One region of the Agrococcus sp. UYP33 genome, then DNA from elsewhere that is predicted to be linked to it. Evidence: predicted binding sites of a transcription regulator. Region 1 holds the regulator's gene; each other region holds the start of a gene.
What was found. Region 1 encodes LexA, which represses DNA repair genes until DNA is damaged. Its sites were predicted from a motif close to TCGAACANNTGTTCGA; they were not measured.
Positions count from the first base shown of each region.

Region 2: the regulator LexA is predicted to act here: its motif matches at 1,735-1,750, upstream of ACVWW9_RS00880 (DUF222 domain-containing protein).
Region 3: the regulator LexA is predicted to act here: its motif matches at 2,340-2,355, upstream of ACVWW9_RS13965 (Rv2578c family radical SAM protein).

Region 1 covers NZ_JBSSDR010000001.1:2,061,030-2,065,840, forward strand. Annotated here, with positions in the region: gene dapF (diaminopimelate epimerase) at 1-689, shown strand, start outside; gene ACVWW9_RS10090 (class I SAM-dependent methyltransferase) at 673-1,284, opposite strand; gene hflX (GTPase HflX) at 1,306-2,844, shown strand; gene lexA (transcriptional repressor LexA) at 2,848-3,471, opposite strand; gene ACVWW9_RS10105 (hypothetical protein) at 3,693-4,055, shown strand; gene ACVWW9_RS10110 (histidinol-phosphate transaminase) at 4,105-4,811, shown strand, end outside.
Region 2 covers NZ_JBSSDR010000001.1:197,299-202,109, forward strand. Annotated here, with positions in the region: gene ACVWW9_RS00880 (DUF222 domain-containing protein) at 211-1,671, opposite strand; gene ACVWW9_RS00885 (SRPBCC family protein) at 1,778-2,230, opposite strand; gene ACVWW9_RS00890 (Hsp20/alpha crystallin family protein) at 2,321-2,743, shown strand; gene ACVWW9_RS00895 (biopolymer transporter Tol) at 2,750-3,061, shown strand; gene ACVWW9_RS00900 (ZIP family metal transporter) at 3,092-3,808, opposite strand; gene ACVWW9_RS00905 (GNAT family N-acetyltransferase) at 3,915-4,502, shown strand; gene ACVWW9_RS00910 (YdeI/OmpD-associated family protein) at 4,533-4,811, opposite strand, start outside.
Region 3 covers NZ_JBSSDR010000002.1:751,346-756,156, reverse strand. Annotated here, with positions in the region: gene ACVWW9_RS13975 (mycothiol transferase) at 1-87, shown strand, start outside; gene ACVWW9_RS13970 (AAA family ATPase) at 84-1,250, shown strand; gene ACVWW9_RS13965 (Rv2578c family radical SAM protein) at 1,270-2,331, opposite strand; gene ACVWW9_RS13960 (YdcF family protein) at 2,600-3,580, shown strand; gene gatC (Asp-tRNA(Asn)/Glu-tRNA(Gln) amidotransferase subunit GatC) at 3,645-3,944, shown strand; gene gatA (Asp-tRNA(Asn)/Glu-tRNA(Gln) amidotransferase subunit GatA) at 3,941-4,811, shown strand, end outside.

The sequences.
Region 1 (4,811 bases):
CGGGCGTCGCCATCCTCGACAGCGCCGCCGAGGGCACCTGGGCGATGGACTACTGGAACGCCGACGGCAGCGTGAGCGAGATGTGCGGCAACGGCGTGCGCGTCTTCGTGCGCTACCTGCTCGAAGCGGGGCTCGAGCAGCTGCCGGATGGCGGCGCGATAGACGTCGCCACGCGCGCGGGCGTCAAGCGCGTCGTGCGACGCGGCGAGCTGCTCTCCGTCGACCTCGGCCCGTTCGAGCTCGGCGAGATGGCCCTGGTCGCCGCCGACGGGCTCGAGGTCGACCGGCCGGGCCTGCGGGTCTCGACCGGCAACCCGCACGTCGTGGTGGCCCTCGCGAGCGAGGACGAGCTCGCCGGCCTCGACCTGCACCGGGCGCCGTCGCTCGACCCCGCGCCCGTCGACGGCGCGAACGTCGAGTTCGTCGTGCCCGGGGCGATCGCCGACGGCATCGGCTCGATCCGCATGCGCGTGCACGAGCGGGGCGTCGGCGAGACGCTCTCCTGCGGCACGGGCGCCGTCGCCGCAGCGATGGCCACGCGGCATTGGTCGGGCGATGCCGCCGACCGCTGGATCGTCGACGTGCCGGGCGGCCGGCTCGAGGTCGACGTCGACGAGCGCGGCCACGCCTGGCTCACCGGGCCAGCCGAGATCGTCTTCCGCGGAGAGACGCTCAGTCCGGCGCGGTGACGGCGATGATGCGGTACGTCTTCCGGGAGTCGACGCGCTCGACGTCGAAGCCCTCGAAGCGCTCCGCGAGCCACCGCAGCAGCGAGTCGGCGCCGAGGTGCTTCTGCACCACGAGCCACGCCGTCGCCCCGGGCGCCAGCCGCGGGATCCACCGCTCCAGCATCGCGTGCAGCTCGGCCTTGCCGATGCGGATGGGCGGGTTCGACCAGATCACGTCGAACCGCACGTCGTCGGGCACCAGCTCGGGCGAGGCGGCCGTGATGTTCGATATGCTGAGCAGCTCGGCATTCCGCTCCACGAGCGAGAGCGCTCGGGCATTGACGTCGACCGCCCACACGCGGGCGGCGGGGGAGCGGAGCGCGAGCGTCGTGGCGATCGGCCCCCAGCCGCAGCCGAGGTCCAGCAGCTCGCCGGTCTCGGGGGGTTCGGGCACGGCATCCAGCAGCACCGCGGTGCCGACGTCGAGGCGGTCGCCGGAGAAGACGCCGGTGGCCGTGACCATCTCCCGCTCCTCGCCCGCGATGGGCACCCGGATCGTCCGGATGGACGAGGGCGCGGCGGGATCGGGTGAGAAGTAGTGGTCCGGCACGGACACGACAGTAGCGAAGGACGAAGCATGGCAGCACCGCAGGACAGCGGACCCACCGGCCCCGGGCGCGCGACGGAGCGCATCCTGGCCTGGGCCACGTCGGAGGACGACGTGCTCGGCGAGCGCGCGCAAGCGCTGCAGGACGACGGCACCGCGACCGACGCGGGGTTCGGCGACGACGTCGACGGCGCGCAGCTCGAGCGCGCGGACCGCGCGGCGCTCCGACGCGTCGACGGCCTGCGCACCGAGCTCGAGGACGTCACCGAGGTCGAGTACCGCCAGCTGCGGCTCGAGAACGTCGTGCTCGTCGGCGTCTACTCCGGTGGCGCGAGCGGCGCGGAGGACGCCGAGAACTCGCTGCGCGAGCTCGCCGCCCTCGCCGAGACCGCCGGTGCGCGCGTGCTCGATGGCATGCTGCAGCGCCGCCCCAACCCCGACCCGGCGACCTACGTCGGCCGCGGCAAGGCGGAGGAGCTCGCGGCCATCGTGAAGGAGCTCGGCGCCGACACCGTGATCGCCGACAGCGAGCTCTCGCCGAGCCAGCGCCGCGCGCTCGAGGACCAGGTGAAGGTCAAGGTGATCGACCGCACCGCGGTGATCCTCGACATCTTCAGCCAGCACGCGACGAGCCGCGAGGGCAAGGCGCAGGTCGAGCTCGCGCAGCTCGAGTACCTGCTGCCGCGCCTGCGCGGCTGGGGCGAGTCGATGTCGCGCCAGGCCGGTGGCCAGGTCGGCGGCCAGGGCGCCGGCATGGGCTCCCGCGGTCCGGGTGAGACGAAGATCGAGCTCGACCGCCGCCGCATCCACACGCGCATGGCGCGGCTGCGGAAGCAGATCAAGGGCTTCGGGCCCGCGCGGCAGGCGAAGCGCGCCAACCGCGACCGCTTCGAGGTGCCGGGCGTCGCCATCGTGGGCTACACGAACGCCGGCAAGTCGAGCCTGCTCAACCGCATCACCGGCGCGGGCGTGCTGGTCGAGAACGCGCTGTTCGCGACCCTCGACGCGACCGTGCGGCGCTCCAGCACGCCCGACGGCCGCGAGTTCACGATCGCCGACACGGTCGGCTTCGTGCGCAACCTGCCGCACCAGCTCGTGGAGGCGTTCCGCTCGACGTTCGAGGAGGTGGCGGAGTCGGACGTCGTCGTGCACGTCGTCGACGCGAGCCACCCCGACCCGGCGGCGCAGATCGCCACGGTGCGCGACGTGCTGGGCGAAACGGGCGCGCGCTCGATCCCCGAGGTCGTCGTGTTCAACAAGGCCGACCTCATCAGCGACGACGAGCGGCTCGTGCTGCGCGGGCTCCAGCCGGACGCCGTGTTCGCCTCGGCGCGGACGGGCGAGGGCGTCGACGCGATCCTCGCGAGGATCGCCGAGCTGCTGCCGCGGCCGGAGGTCGCGGTGTCGCTGCTCGTGCCGTTCGACCGTGGCGACATCATCGCGATGCTCCACGACCGCTTCGAGGTGCTGCGCGAGGCCTACGAGGAGGCGGGCACGCGCGTCGACGCGAAGGTGACCGAGGCTGCGCTCGCGCAGCTGGCGGAGTTCCGGGTCGAGCCGGCCGCCTGACGCCTAGACGGCGCGCAGGACGGCGACGACGCGCCCCAGCACGTCGGACTCGTCGCCGAGGATCGGCTCGAACGCCGAGTTGCGGGGCAGCAGCCACGTGTGGCCGTCGCGCTGCTTGAACACCTTCACGGTCGCCTCGCCGTCGAGCATCGCGGCGACGATGTCGCCGTTGTCGGCCGTCTGCTGCTGCCGCACGACGACCCAGTCGCCGTCGCAGATCGCGGCGTCGATCATCGAGTCGCCGACGACCTTGAGCATGAAGAGGTCGCCGGTGCCGACGAGCTGCTTCGGCAGCGGGAACACGTCCTCGACCTGCTGCTCAGCCGTGATCGGGATGCCGGCGGCGATGCGGCCGACGAGCGGCACGAACGTGGCCTGGTCGACGCTGCCCGCGGTCTCGTCGAGCTCGTCGTCGACGAGCACCTCGATGGTGCGGGGGCGGGAGGGGTCGCGGCGGATGGCGCCGGCCAGCTCGAGCTGGCCGAGCTGGTGGGTGACGCTCGAGAGCGAGGACAGCCCGACGGCGTCGCCGATCTCGCGGTAGCTCGGCGGGTAGCCGCGCTGGCGGACCGCTCGCTGGATCATCTGCAGGATCGCCTGCTGCTTGTCCGTCAGCTGCCTCGCCATGCCCGCCCGCTCTCGATGTCAGTAGCCCCTGCTTGACTCCTGGTGGTTCGAAAGCGTATCCGACAGGGTGCCCGGATCAAACGGATGTTCGAGCGTGTCGTGGAGATTCTCCGCGGCAGGGCTTGACGCATCCGTGGAATCGAAGATAGGTTCGAAACAGAGATTCGCGGCCGGTGCTCCCGGCCGAGCACCGGCTGCGGATCCCACGAGAGGAGCAGGCCATGACTGCCATCGCCACTGCAAGCATCACCGGCACGCCGACCGTCCGGGTGCGCATGACGCCGCGCGGTCGCCGCGCCCTCGCGCTGCTCGTCGCCGCCCCCGTCATCGTCGCGGGCACCCTCGCGGGTGCCGGCGTCCTGGGCGGTGCGCTCGCCGGCGCCGTCGCGTCGTCCTCCACCGACACGGCCCAGTTCGAGCACATCACCGTGCTGCCGGGCCAGTCGCTCTGGCAGATCGCGCAGGTCGTCGCCCCCGAGGCCGACCCGCGCGACGTGATCGCCGAGATCGAGCTGCTCAACGGCATCGCCGGCGCGATCCAGCCCGGCGAGCAGCTGGCGATCCCCGCGCACTACTCGCGCTGAGCGCTCGGCCGCGCCCGGCGCGGCTCGCCCGCCGTCCTAGGCTGGTTCAGTGACGAGCCTCGACGACCTCCCCATCCGCGACGACCTGCGCGGGCTGACGCCGTACGGCGCTCCGCAGCTCGACGTGCCGGTGCGGCTCAACGTCAACGAGAACGCGTACCGGGTGCCGGAGGCGGTCGCGCTCGACATCGTGCAGGAGATCGCTCGCGCGCTCCCGGACGCGAACCGCTATCCGGACCGCGAGTTCGACGCGCTCCGTCGCGCCTTCGCCGACTACCTCGGGCACGGCCTCGAGCCCGCGCAGCTGTGGGCGGGCAACGGCTCGAACGAGGTGCTGCAGCACGTGCTGCAGGCCTTCGGCGGCCCCGGCCGCTCGCTGCTCTCGTTCACGCCCACGTACTCGATGTACCCGCTGCTCGCGCAGGGCGTCGGCATGCGGTGGGTGCCGGTGCCGCGCGCCGCCGACTTCACGATCAGCCCGGACGCCGTGCGCGCGGCGATCGCCGGGCACGACCCGGACATCGTCTTCCTCTGCTCGCCCAACAACCCCACCGGCACGGCGATCGGCCTCGACGTCGTCGAGGCGGCCGCCGAGGCCGCGCGCGGCATCGTGCTCGTCGACGAGGCGTATGCCGAGTTCGCGCACGACCGCAGCCAGACCGCGCTCTCGCTGCTCGATCGGTACCCGCGCCTACTGGTCTCCCGCACGATGAGCAAGGCGTTCGCGTTCGCCGGCATCCGCGTCGGCTACCTCGC
Region 2 (4,811 bases), 1.9 Mb from region 1:
TGCGTCCGTCTCGGACACATCGATGGTTGCGGCGTCGGCCACATGTCCTCCATTCGAGGCGGGGCCGCGGGTACGGGCCCCGGTGTTCAGGCTGCGACGGGAGCCGGAGCTCGAGGCTGCGGCTCGTCGTGCCGGTGACGCCTGCTGCGGTGCGCGTGAGGGCCGCGATGCGGCACGGACGGCGATCAGCGGGCTGACGTCAGAGCCATCCTACCCGGTCGGCACCGGCGTGCGCTGCGAGGCTGCCCTGAGGATCGCCCGAGGCCGGGCTCGCCACGGCCTTCGCACCGGCCGCAGGATCGTGCGCGTGACCCGCCAGCGGCTGCCGACGCGCTCGATCACCTGCCGGCCCGCATGGACCTCGGTATGGCAGCGGGTGCACAGCAGGATGCCGTTGTCGATGTCGGTGTCGCCGCCGTCGGCCCATGCGCGCACGTGATGGACGCTGTTCCACGATACCGGCGCATCGCACCCCTCGCCCTGGCAGTGGCGGTCGCGGAGCATGATCGCCTTGCGCTGCGGCGTGGAGAACAGCCGCTTGCGGCGGCCGAGCTTGAGCACGTGCCCGTCGTCGTCGACGAGGGCCGCCTGCACGAAGCCGTCGCAGATGATGCGCGCCGCGAGCTGCACCGGCACGACCTCGCCGGTCTCGACGATCTCGCAGAAGCCGGGCAGACCAGCTGCGTGGGCGTCGAGCTCGGCCTGCGTCACGGCGACGAGCAGGGTCGGTGCGTCCTTGCCGGGGCGGGGCGTGTCGCCCGAGCGTGCGTGCGCCATGAAGAGCTCGGCGAGCACATCGGCCCGGCGCTGGTCGGGCGTGCGGTCGTCGTCGGCCGCGGAGGGCGAGCCGCCGATGTCGATGCGGGTGCGCGGCGACTCGTAGGCGTCGAGCACGGCCTGCACGGCAGCGCCCTCGACCGGCGGCAACGCCACACGGCCGCGGAAGATGCCGTCGGCGCACTGCCGGAAGGTGAACGAGCGCTGCGCGATCTGCTCCTCCTCGCGCGGCTCGGCGCCGTCGGGGTCGAACGCCTGCAGCCAGGCGCGTGCCGTCGTCGCGAGCTGCTCGGGCGGAGCGGGCACGGGGTCGTCGTAGCCGCGCTCGCCGGCCGGAACCTCCCCGACCGCGTCGGCGACGAGCGACGCCTCGGCGGCGAGCCGGTCGTCGTCGCTGATCCGGCTGCCCGCCTCGCCGAGCCGCTCGACGATGACGCGTGCCTGGTCGAGCCCGATCGCGCCGGCGACGAAGGCGTCGGCGAGGTGCGGGAAGCGGGGCTCGAACGGCAGGCCGGTCGGCGTGCGCCGAGGGGTCGCCGCGAGGGCGACCTGCACGATCGCGGTCGCGCGACCGGCGGTGACGCCCAGCTCGTGGCGCAGCGCGTCCTTCGTGCTGCGGTACCCGAAGGAGCGGGCGAGCGAGCGAGCGTCAGCTGCGGGCGAGACCTGCTGGAGCAACCCGGCGATGCGCACCGCGGCGCTGTCGGCGCACCGCATGAGCTCGCCGACCACCGCGAGCGCATCCCAGCGCTGGGCATCGCCGAGCCCTTCGAACGCGGTCGTGACGGCGAGCACGTGCCGCTGGAGCCCGTCGAGCGCCTCGCGCAGCGCGGCCGCCTCTGGCGACCTGCCCTGCCGCGCCTGCTGCTCCACCGGGACCTCCGTGTCCACCATCGGGACCACCGCCTCGGCCCACCGCCGTCGGTGGTGCTCGATGGGTCCATGCTACCACGAGCGTCGAACAAGCGTTCGAACTCTCGACAGCATGTGGAGAACTTCTTCAGCCTTCCAGCAGGCCCGCCAGGCGATCGATCGACGCGAGCAGGTTGGCGGGCAGCGTGCGGCGCGCGCGCCCGAGGCGCCGCTCGTCGTGCAGCTCGGTCCAGTCGTATGTGTGCGTCACCCTCGTGCCGGCGCCCTCCGGCTCGAGCTCCCAGCGCCACAGGTGGCCGATGGGCGGCGTGCCCTGCTCGGCGGGCATCCACGCGATGCGCCTGCCCTCCTCGAACTCCACGACGTGGTTCTCGCGCACGGCGCCGTCGCCGGTGAGCGTCATCGAGAACACGTCGCCGGTGCCGCGCACGCGCTGCCCCTCGGCGGCCTCGGCGAGGTTGTCGTTGCCGTCCCACGCCGGCTGCTTCGCCGGGTCGGCGATGTGCTCGAAGATGACGTCGGCGGGCGCCGCGATGAGGCGGCTCGCGTGCACGACTCGGGTCTCGTCGGTATCGCTCATGCCGCCATCCAAGCATCCGCGACGCATTGAGTCGCCCTCCGAAGCGGAGTAGACATGGGGCACGGACGGACCCCACGGAGGGAGCTCGAGATGGCTGCTGAGGCTTCGCGCAAGTACCCGATCTTCCCGCCGTTCACCGAGTGGTTCGACGCCTTCGCGCTGCTGGGCGGCTGGGACGGCAAGGGTCCGCTCCCGGGCATCCGCGTCGAGGAGGTCGTCGAGGACGGCGCCTTCGTCATCCATGCCGAGCTGCCGGGCCTCGACCCCGCGCGCGACATCGACGTCAAGGTCGAGCACGGCGTGCTGACGATCCACGCCGAGCGCCACCCCGACCGCCGGGAGGCGCAGCGGTCGGAGTTCCGCTACGGCGCACTGGCCCGCGCCATCCGGCTGCCGATCGGCTCGCGCGACGACGAGATCACCGCGTCGTACGAGGACGGCATGCTGACGGTGCGCGTCGCGCTCGACCCGGTGCCCGCGAAGCCCCGGCACATCCCGATCGAGCGGCGCTAGGCGCGGATGCGCGAGACCACTCGCACCGACGACGGCCGCTGGATCGTCGTCGACGGCAGGCGCTGGCGCGCCGAGGACCCGTCGCTGCCCGCCGATGCCGCAGCGCGGCTGCGCTCGCACCTCGGCCGCGCCCGGTCGGCCGTGCGCCTCGCCGAGACCGACGACGACCGCGACGCCGCGCGCGACCGCGTGCAGCTCGCGAAGGAGGGGCTCGGCGAGCGCGGCGACGCCTGGTGGGACCTCTCGGAGGCCGATCGCGCTGCCAGGGCCCGCGACCGGCTGCGGAGCCTCGACGAGCTGGCACCGCCGACGCGCTGATCGCCCGCCGGCCGCGGACGGATGCGCCGCTCAGGACAGCAGCGACAGCCCTGCGGCGACGGCGAAGCCGACGACGGTCGCGAGTCCCGCGAGGTCGCGGGCCTTCGCGCGCGCCTCCGGGATCATCGCGTCGACGAGCATGACGAGCAGCGCGCCGGCGGCGAAGCCGTCGACGACCCCCGTGAGGGCCGGCGGCGCCACCTCGGCGATCGCGCGGCCGCCGACGGACGCGAGCGTGCAGACCGCGCCGACGCCGAGCCAGAGCAGCAGCACGAAGCGGCGCGAGCGGCCGGCGCCCAGCATGTCGGCCGACGCTCCGACCGACTCGGGCAGGTTCGAGACGAACACCGCGACGAGCAGCGCGACGCTCACGCCGTCGCCGGTGGCGAGGCCGATGCCGAGCACCGCCTGCTCCGGCACACCGTCGAGCAGCGCCCCGACCGCGAGCGGCATCCCGGCAGCACCGGCGGCGCCGGTGCCGCGACGGCCGGACCTCGCCTCGACCGCCCGGTCCGCGAAGAAGTAGGCCATCGCGCCGGCCGCCAGGCCGATGCCGACGGCGAGCGCGCCGCCCTCGGCGACGCCCGCTTCGGCGAGCTCGAACGCGACGCCGGCGATGAGCGCGCCCGCCCCGAAGGCGAGCACGATGCCCACGACCGCATCCGACCAGCGCCGCGCCATCGCGAGCCCCGCGCCGAGCACGAGCGACGACGACGCGATCGCTCCCCAGAGCAGCGCCTCGAGCACGGTCAGCGCCGCCCGGGTCGCGCGTGGATCACCATCCCGGCAGGCTATGCCCGCCGCCGCCCGGGTGCCATGGTGGTGGGCAGCGAGCCGACGACGAGGAGGCGCCATGGCCGAGCTCTCGATCCACCCGGCGACGCACGCGCGCTTCGACGACCTCTCGCTCGTCATCGGGCCGAAGCGGGCCGACGCATCCGTCTGCTGGTGCCTCAGCCACCGCATCGACGCGAAGACGAACCTCGCGCTGCGCGGCCCCGAGCGCGGCGCGCACATGGAGGCGCTCACGCGCGAGCGCGCAGCGCCCGGCGTGCTCGCGTACGACGGCGACGAGGTGGTCGGATGGGCCGCGGTCGCGCCGCGCGCCGGGCTGCCGTTCGAGCGCTCCACGCGGATCCCGCACGTCGACGACCAGCCGGTCTGGTCGATCTGGTGCATCCGCGTGCGTCCCGGGCATCGCGGCGAGGGCATCTCGCACGCGCTCCTCGCGGGCGCCGTCGACTACGCCGCGTCGAAGGGCGCGCCCGCGGTCGAGGGGTATCCGGTCGACAACGCGGGCGAGCGCGTCGACCTCACCATGGCCTACGTCGGCACCCGGCGGCTCTTCGAGCGCGCCGGCTTCACGCTCGCCGCGATGACCGACGCGGTCTCCGGCGGCTTCCCGCGCGTGGTGATGCGCAAGCAGCTCGCGACGGGATGACCGCGGGCAGCTGCCCGTCGGCGCGTGCGCTCAGCCTGCGGCGATGCGGCGCAGCTCGTCGAGCGCCTTCGCGAGCCTGCGCTCACGGGTCTCCGCGGCCTTCGCCTCACCGATGCCGCGCGCGAGCTCCTTGCGCCGCGAGGGCGCGAGAGCGTCGAACGCCGCCTTCGCCGCGGGGTCCTGCGCGAGGGCGGCATCGAGCTCCGGCGGCAGCTCGATCGCTCGCTCGGCCTCGTCGAGCGCGATCACCGCATCGACCTGGTCGCCGGCCTCGACGCCCAGCGCCTCGCGCCGCTCCTTCGACAGGCC
Region 3 (4,811 bases), on a different contig from region 1:
CTCGGCGTGCGGCTCGTGAGCATCGTCGACGACGACGTGCAGCACGTGGGCCAGGCGGGCTACGTGCGCGGGCTGCTGGGCGCGTGATCGACCGGCTCGCGATCGAGGGCTACCGCTCGATCCGCTCGCTCGTCGTCGACCTCGCGCCGCTCACCGTGGTGACGGGGCGCAACGGCAGCGGCAAGTCCAGCCTCTACCGCGCGCTGCGGCTGCTCGCGGCCGCGGGCCAGGGCAGGGCGGTGGGCGAGCTCGCGGCAGACGGCGGCCTCGACGCCGTGCGCTGGGCCGGGCCCGAGCGCATCTCGCGCGCCGTCCGCGAGGGCGGGCCGACCGAGGGTCTCGTGCGCTCCGGTCCGGTCGCGCTGCGGCTCGGCTTCGGCGCGGCCGACGGGCTCGGCTACGCGATCGACCTCGGCCTGCCCGTGCCCGCGAGCGGCGGCGGCTTCGTCAGCCACTTCGACCGCGACCCCGACATCAAGCAGGAGCACGTCTTCGCCGGGCTCGAGCCACGACCGTCGAGCGTGCTCGTCGAGCGTCGGGGTGGCGTCGCACGGGTGCACGGCGACGACGGCTGGCGCGAGCTGGCCCGCGGCATGCCGGCGTGGGGATCGGTGCTCGACGAGCACGCCGGGGCGGCGGACGCGCCCGAGATCGCGGGCCTCCGGCGCCAGATGCGCGCGTGGCGGTTCCACGACGCCTTCCGCACCGACGCCGGCGCGCCCGCCCGACGGCCGCAGATCGGCACCAGGAGCCCGCGGCTCGACGACGACGGCGCGAACCTCGGCGCCGTGCTGCGCACCTCGATCGAGGCGGGCCACGAGCGCGAGATCGCCCGCGCCGTCGCCGAGGCGTTCGACGGCTCCGAGCTCGAGATCGTCGGGCACGACGGCCGCATGACGCCCGCGCTGCGCCAGCCGGGCGTGCTGCGGATGCTCACCGCCGACGAGCTCTCGGACGGCACGCTGCAGTTCCTGCTGCTGCTCGCGGCGCTCACCTCGGTCGAGCGGCCCACGCTCATCGTGCTGAACGAGCCGGAGCGCAGCCTGCACGCCGAGCTCTTCGCGCCGCTCGCCGCGCTCATCCGCCGCGCGAGCGAGCAGACGCAGGTGCTCGTCGTGACGCACCAGCGGCAGCTCGCCGACGCGCTCGACGGCGTGCGCATCGAGCTCGAGAAGGAGCACGGGCAGACGGTGGTCGCGGGCCGCGAGGGCCTGCTCGATCAGCCGGGCTGGCACTGGCCGAAGCGCTGACCCGGGCCGCGCGCGCTCGTCAGAAGAGCGTGGGCGCTGCGACGAGCGGCTCGCTCGTCGACGCGAGCTGCCGCGCTCGCGGCGGCGGCGCGCTCCCGGGCGCGGCGAGGCCCGTGCCAGCGGTCACCTGCACCGGTCCGAGCCGGTGCTCGCGCATGAGCGGGCGGATGCGGTCGCGCAGCCAGTCGCGGTAGCCGCGGTCGGCGTAGCTGCCGGTGCCGTAGATGCGCGCGTAGAGCGGCACCAGGTGCGGGTGCGCCTCGCGCAACCACTGCGTGTACCACTCGCGGGCGCCGGGCCGCAGGTGCAGGGCGCTCGCGATCGCGCGCGTCGCGCCCGCCTCGGCGATCGACGCGAAGGCCGTCTCGAGGTGCGCACGCGTGTCGGTGAGCCCCGGCAGCACCGGCATCGCGAAGACCGCGCAGTCGAGCCCGGCGTCGCGCACCGCGCGGACGGTCTCGAGCCGCGACCGGGTCGTCGGGGTGCCGGGCTCGACCTGCTGCTGCAGCTCGTCGTCGAAGATGGCGATCGACATCGCGATCGAGACCGGCACGTCGCGCGCGATCTCGGCGAGCAGCGGCAGGTCGCGGCGCAGCAGCGTGCCCTTCGTGAGGATCGAGATCGAGGCCCCGTGCCGCGCGAGCGCCCGCAGCACGCCGGGCATGAGCCGGTAGCGGCCCTCGGCGCGCTGGTAGGGGTCGGTGTTCGTGCCGAGCTGCACGGCCGTGACGTCCTTGCGCGTCCCCGCGAGCTCGCGCTCGAGCACCTCGACGAGGTTCGCCTTCACGACGATGCGGGAGTCGAAGTCGGCGCCCGCGTCGAGGTCGAGGTAGGTGTGCGTGTTGCGCGCGAAGCAGTAGCGGCACGCGTGCTGGCAGCCGCGGTAGGGGTTGATCGTCCACGCGCCGCCCATGAAGCCGTCGCCCGCGACGTGGTTGAGGGCGCTCTTCGCCGTCACCTCCAGGAAGGAGGCGCCGTCGAAGCCGGGCGTCGGCCACGACTCCAGCACGCTGCCGCGCTCCTCGAGCCCCGGCAGCGCATCCGCGTCGACGTGCGTCGCCGTCTGTCCCTCCCACCGCATGCCACCATTCGAACACACGTTCGATCCCCGCGCAACCTCGCCGCGCAGGCGACCCCCCGCGCCGCAGGAGCCTCCCCTCGTGCGCGCACAACGCAAGCCCGCCGGGCTGGTCCAGCGGGCGAGCGGGCGAGCGTCACCCGATGGGGCCGGATCCGGGCTGCCGGGCTTGCGTTGTGCGGAGGGGTCGGCGGGCGGCGGAGCTCGCCGAGAGGAGCTCGCCGGGAGGAGCGAGCGGGGAGGCGGGCGCGGCTAGGGTGCTGAGGTGGCGATGCGACGGCGGATGCGCGTGCTCGCCCCGGCGCTGTGGGCGGCGGTCGTCGTCGCCACCGGTGCGCTGCTCGCCGCGAGGCTGCTGCAGCGGCCGGTCGCCGCGTGGCTCGACGTGCCGCTCGAGCACGGCGGATGGGCGCTGCTCGTCACCGTCGCGGCGATCGCGACCCTCGGCCTCGGTGCCGCCTCGCTGTGGCACGCGCTCATGCTGCCCCGACTCGTGCGCGTGCGCCGCGTCGACCGGCTGATCGCTGCGCTGGGCGCCGGCATGGCGGGGTTGGCCACGGCGATCGCGGTGGCCGGCGCGATCGACCCTGCGCTCGCCCGGGCGGCGCTGCTCGTCGCGCTCCCGCTCTGGGCCGCCGGCCTCGGCACCGCCGTGCTCGTCGTCGCGATGCTCGTGCACGCCCGCGCGGCGCGCACGCCGCCACCGCCCGGCACCGTGCTCATCCTCGGCGCCGGCCTCCGCGGTCGCGAGGTCGGCCCGCTGCTGCGCCGCCGCGTGCAGCGGGGCGCCGAGGTGTGGCGCGATGCGCTGGCCCAGCGGCCGGACGCGCGGATCGTCGTCTCGGGCGGCCAGGGCGCCGACGAGGTGCGCTCCGAGGCGTCGGCGATGGCCGAGCACCTCGAGCGGCAGCTGGGCGTGCCGGCAGCGGCGATCGACCTCGAGGACGCGTCCACCACGACCCGCGAGAACCTGCGGCTGTCGAGGCCGCTCGTCACCGCGCCCGGCCGGGCGCCGCTCGCCGTCGTGACGAGCGAGTACCACGCCTACCGCACCGCTGGGCTGCTCGCCGAGGCCGGCATCGACGGCACCGTGATCGGCGCATGGACCCGGCCCTCCTACCGCCCCGGCGCGATCGTGCGCGAGGCGCTCGCGATCGCCGCCGACCTGCGGTGGTGGTGCCTCGCCGCCGCGATCGCGCTCGAGGCGCTCGCGGTCTGGGCGGTCGTCGCCACGCAGGGCTTGGGCCCGTAGCCGGTCCGCCACCGCGGGGTCGGACCGTAGGATTGAGCGACCCCCGCCGCCGCAGAGGAGACGCATGTCCGAGATCACTCGCGAGGAGGTCCAGCACCTTGCTGGACTCGCTCGCATCGCGCTGACCGACGACGAGGTGACGAGCCTCACGACCGAGCTCTCCGCCATCGTCGACGCGATCGCCACCGTGCGCGAGATCGCCGGCGACGACGTCCCCGCCACGAGCCACCCGGTGCCGCTCACGAACGTGCTGCGCGCCGACGTCGTCGGCGAGACCCTCGTGCACGAGCAGACCTTCGCCGGCGCTCCCAGCCACGACGGCGAGCGCTTCCGCGTCTCGGCGATCCTGGGGGAGGAGCAGTGAGCGGCGACCTCACGCGCCTCGCGGGCCACGAGCTCGCCGGCCTGCTCGCCTCCGGCGACGTCTCGAGCGTCGAGGCCACGCAGGCGCACCTCGACCGCATCGCCGCGGTCGACGGCGAGATCCACGCGTTCCTGCACGTCAACGACGGCGCGCTCGACGCAGCCCGGGCGATCGACGAGCGCCGAGCCGCCGGCGAGCAGCTGCATGAGCTCGCGGGCGCCCCGATCGCGATCAAGGACGTGCTCTGCACGATCGGCATGCCCTCGACGGCAGGCTCGCGCATCCTCGAGGGCTGGATCCCGCCCTACGACGCGACCGTCGTCGAGCGCGTGAAGGCGGCCGGCCTCGTCGCGCTGGGCAAGACGAACATGGACGAGTTCGCGATGGGATCGTCGACCGAGCACTCCGCCTACGGCCCCACCCGCAACCCCTGGGACCGCGAGCGCATCCCCGGCGGCTCGGGCGGCGGCTCGGCCGCTGCCGTCGCCGCCTTCGAGGCGCCGTTCGCGCTCGGCTCCGACACCGGCGGCTCGATCCGCCAGCCCGCCGCGGTCACCGGCACCGTCGGCGTCAAGCCCACCTACGGCGGCGTGAGCCGCTACGGCGCCATCGCGCTCGCCTCGAGCCTCGACCAGGTCGGCCCCGTCACCCGCACGGTGCTCGACTCGGCGCTCATCCACGACGTCATTGGCGGGCACGACCCGCACGACTCCACGAGCCTCGCGCGCGAGTGGCCGTCGTTCACGGCCGCGGCCCGTGAGGGCGCTGCATCCGGCAGCCTGCAGGGCGTGCGCGTCGGCATCGTCAAGGAGCTCGACGCCGAGGGCATCGCCGCCGACGTGCAGGCACGCTTCCGCGAGACCGTCG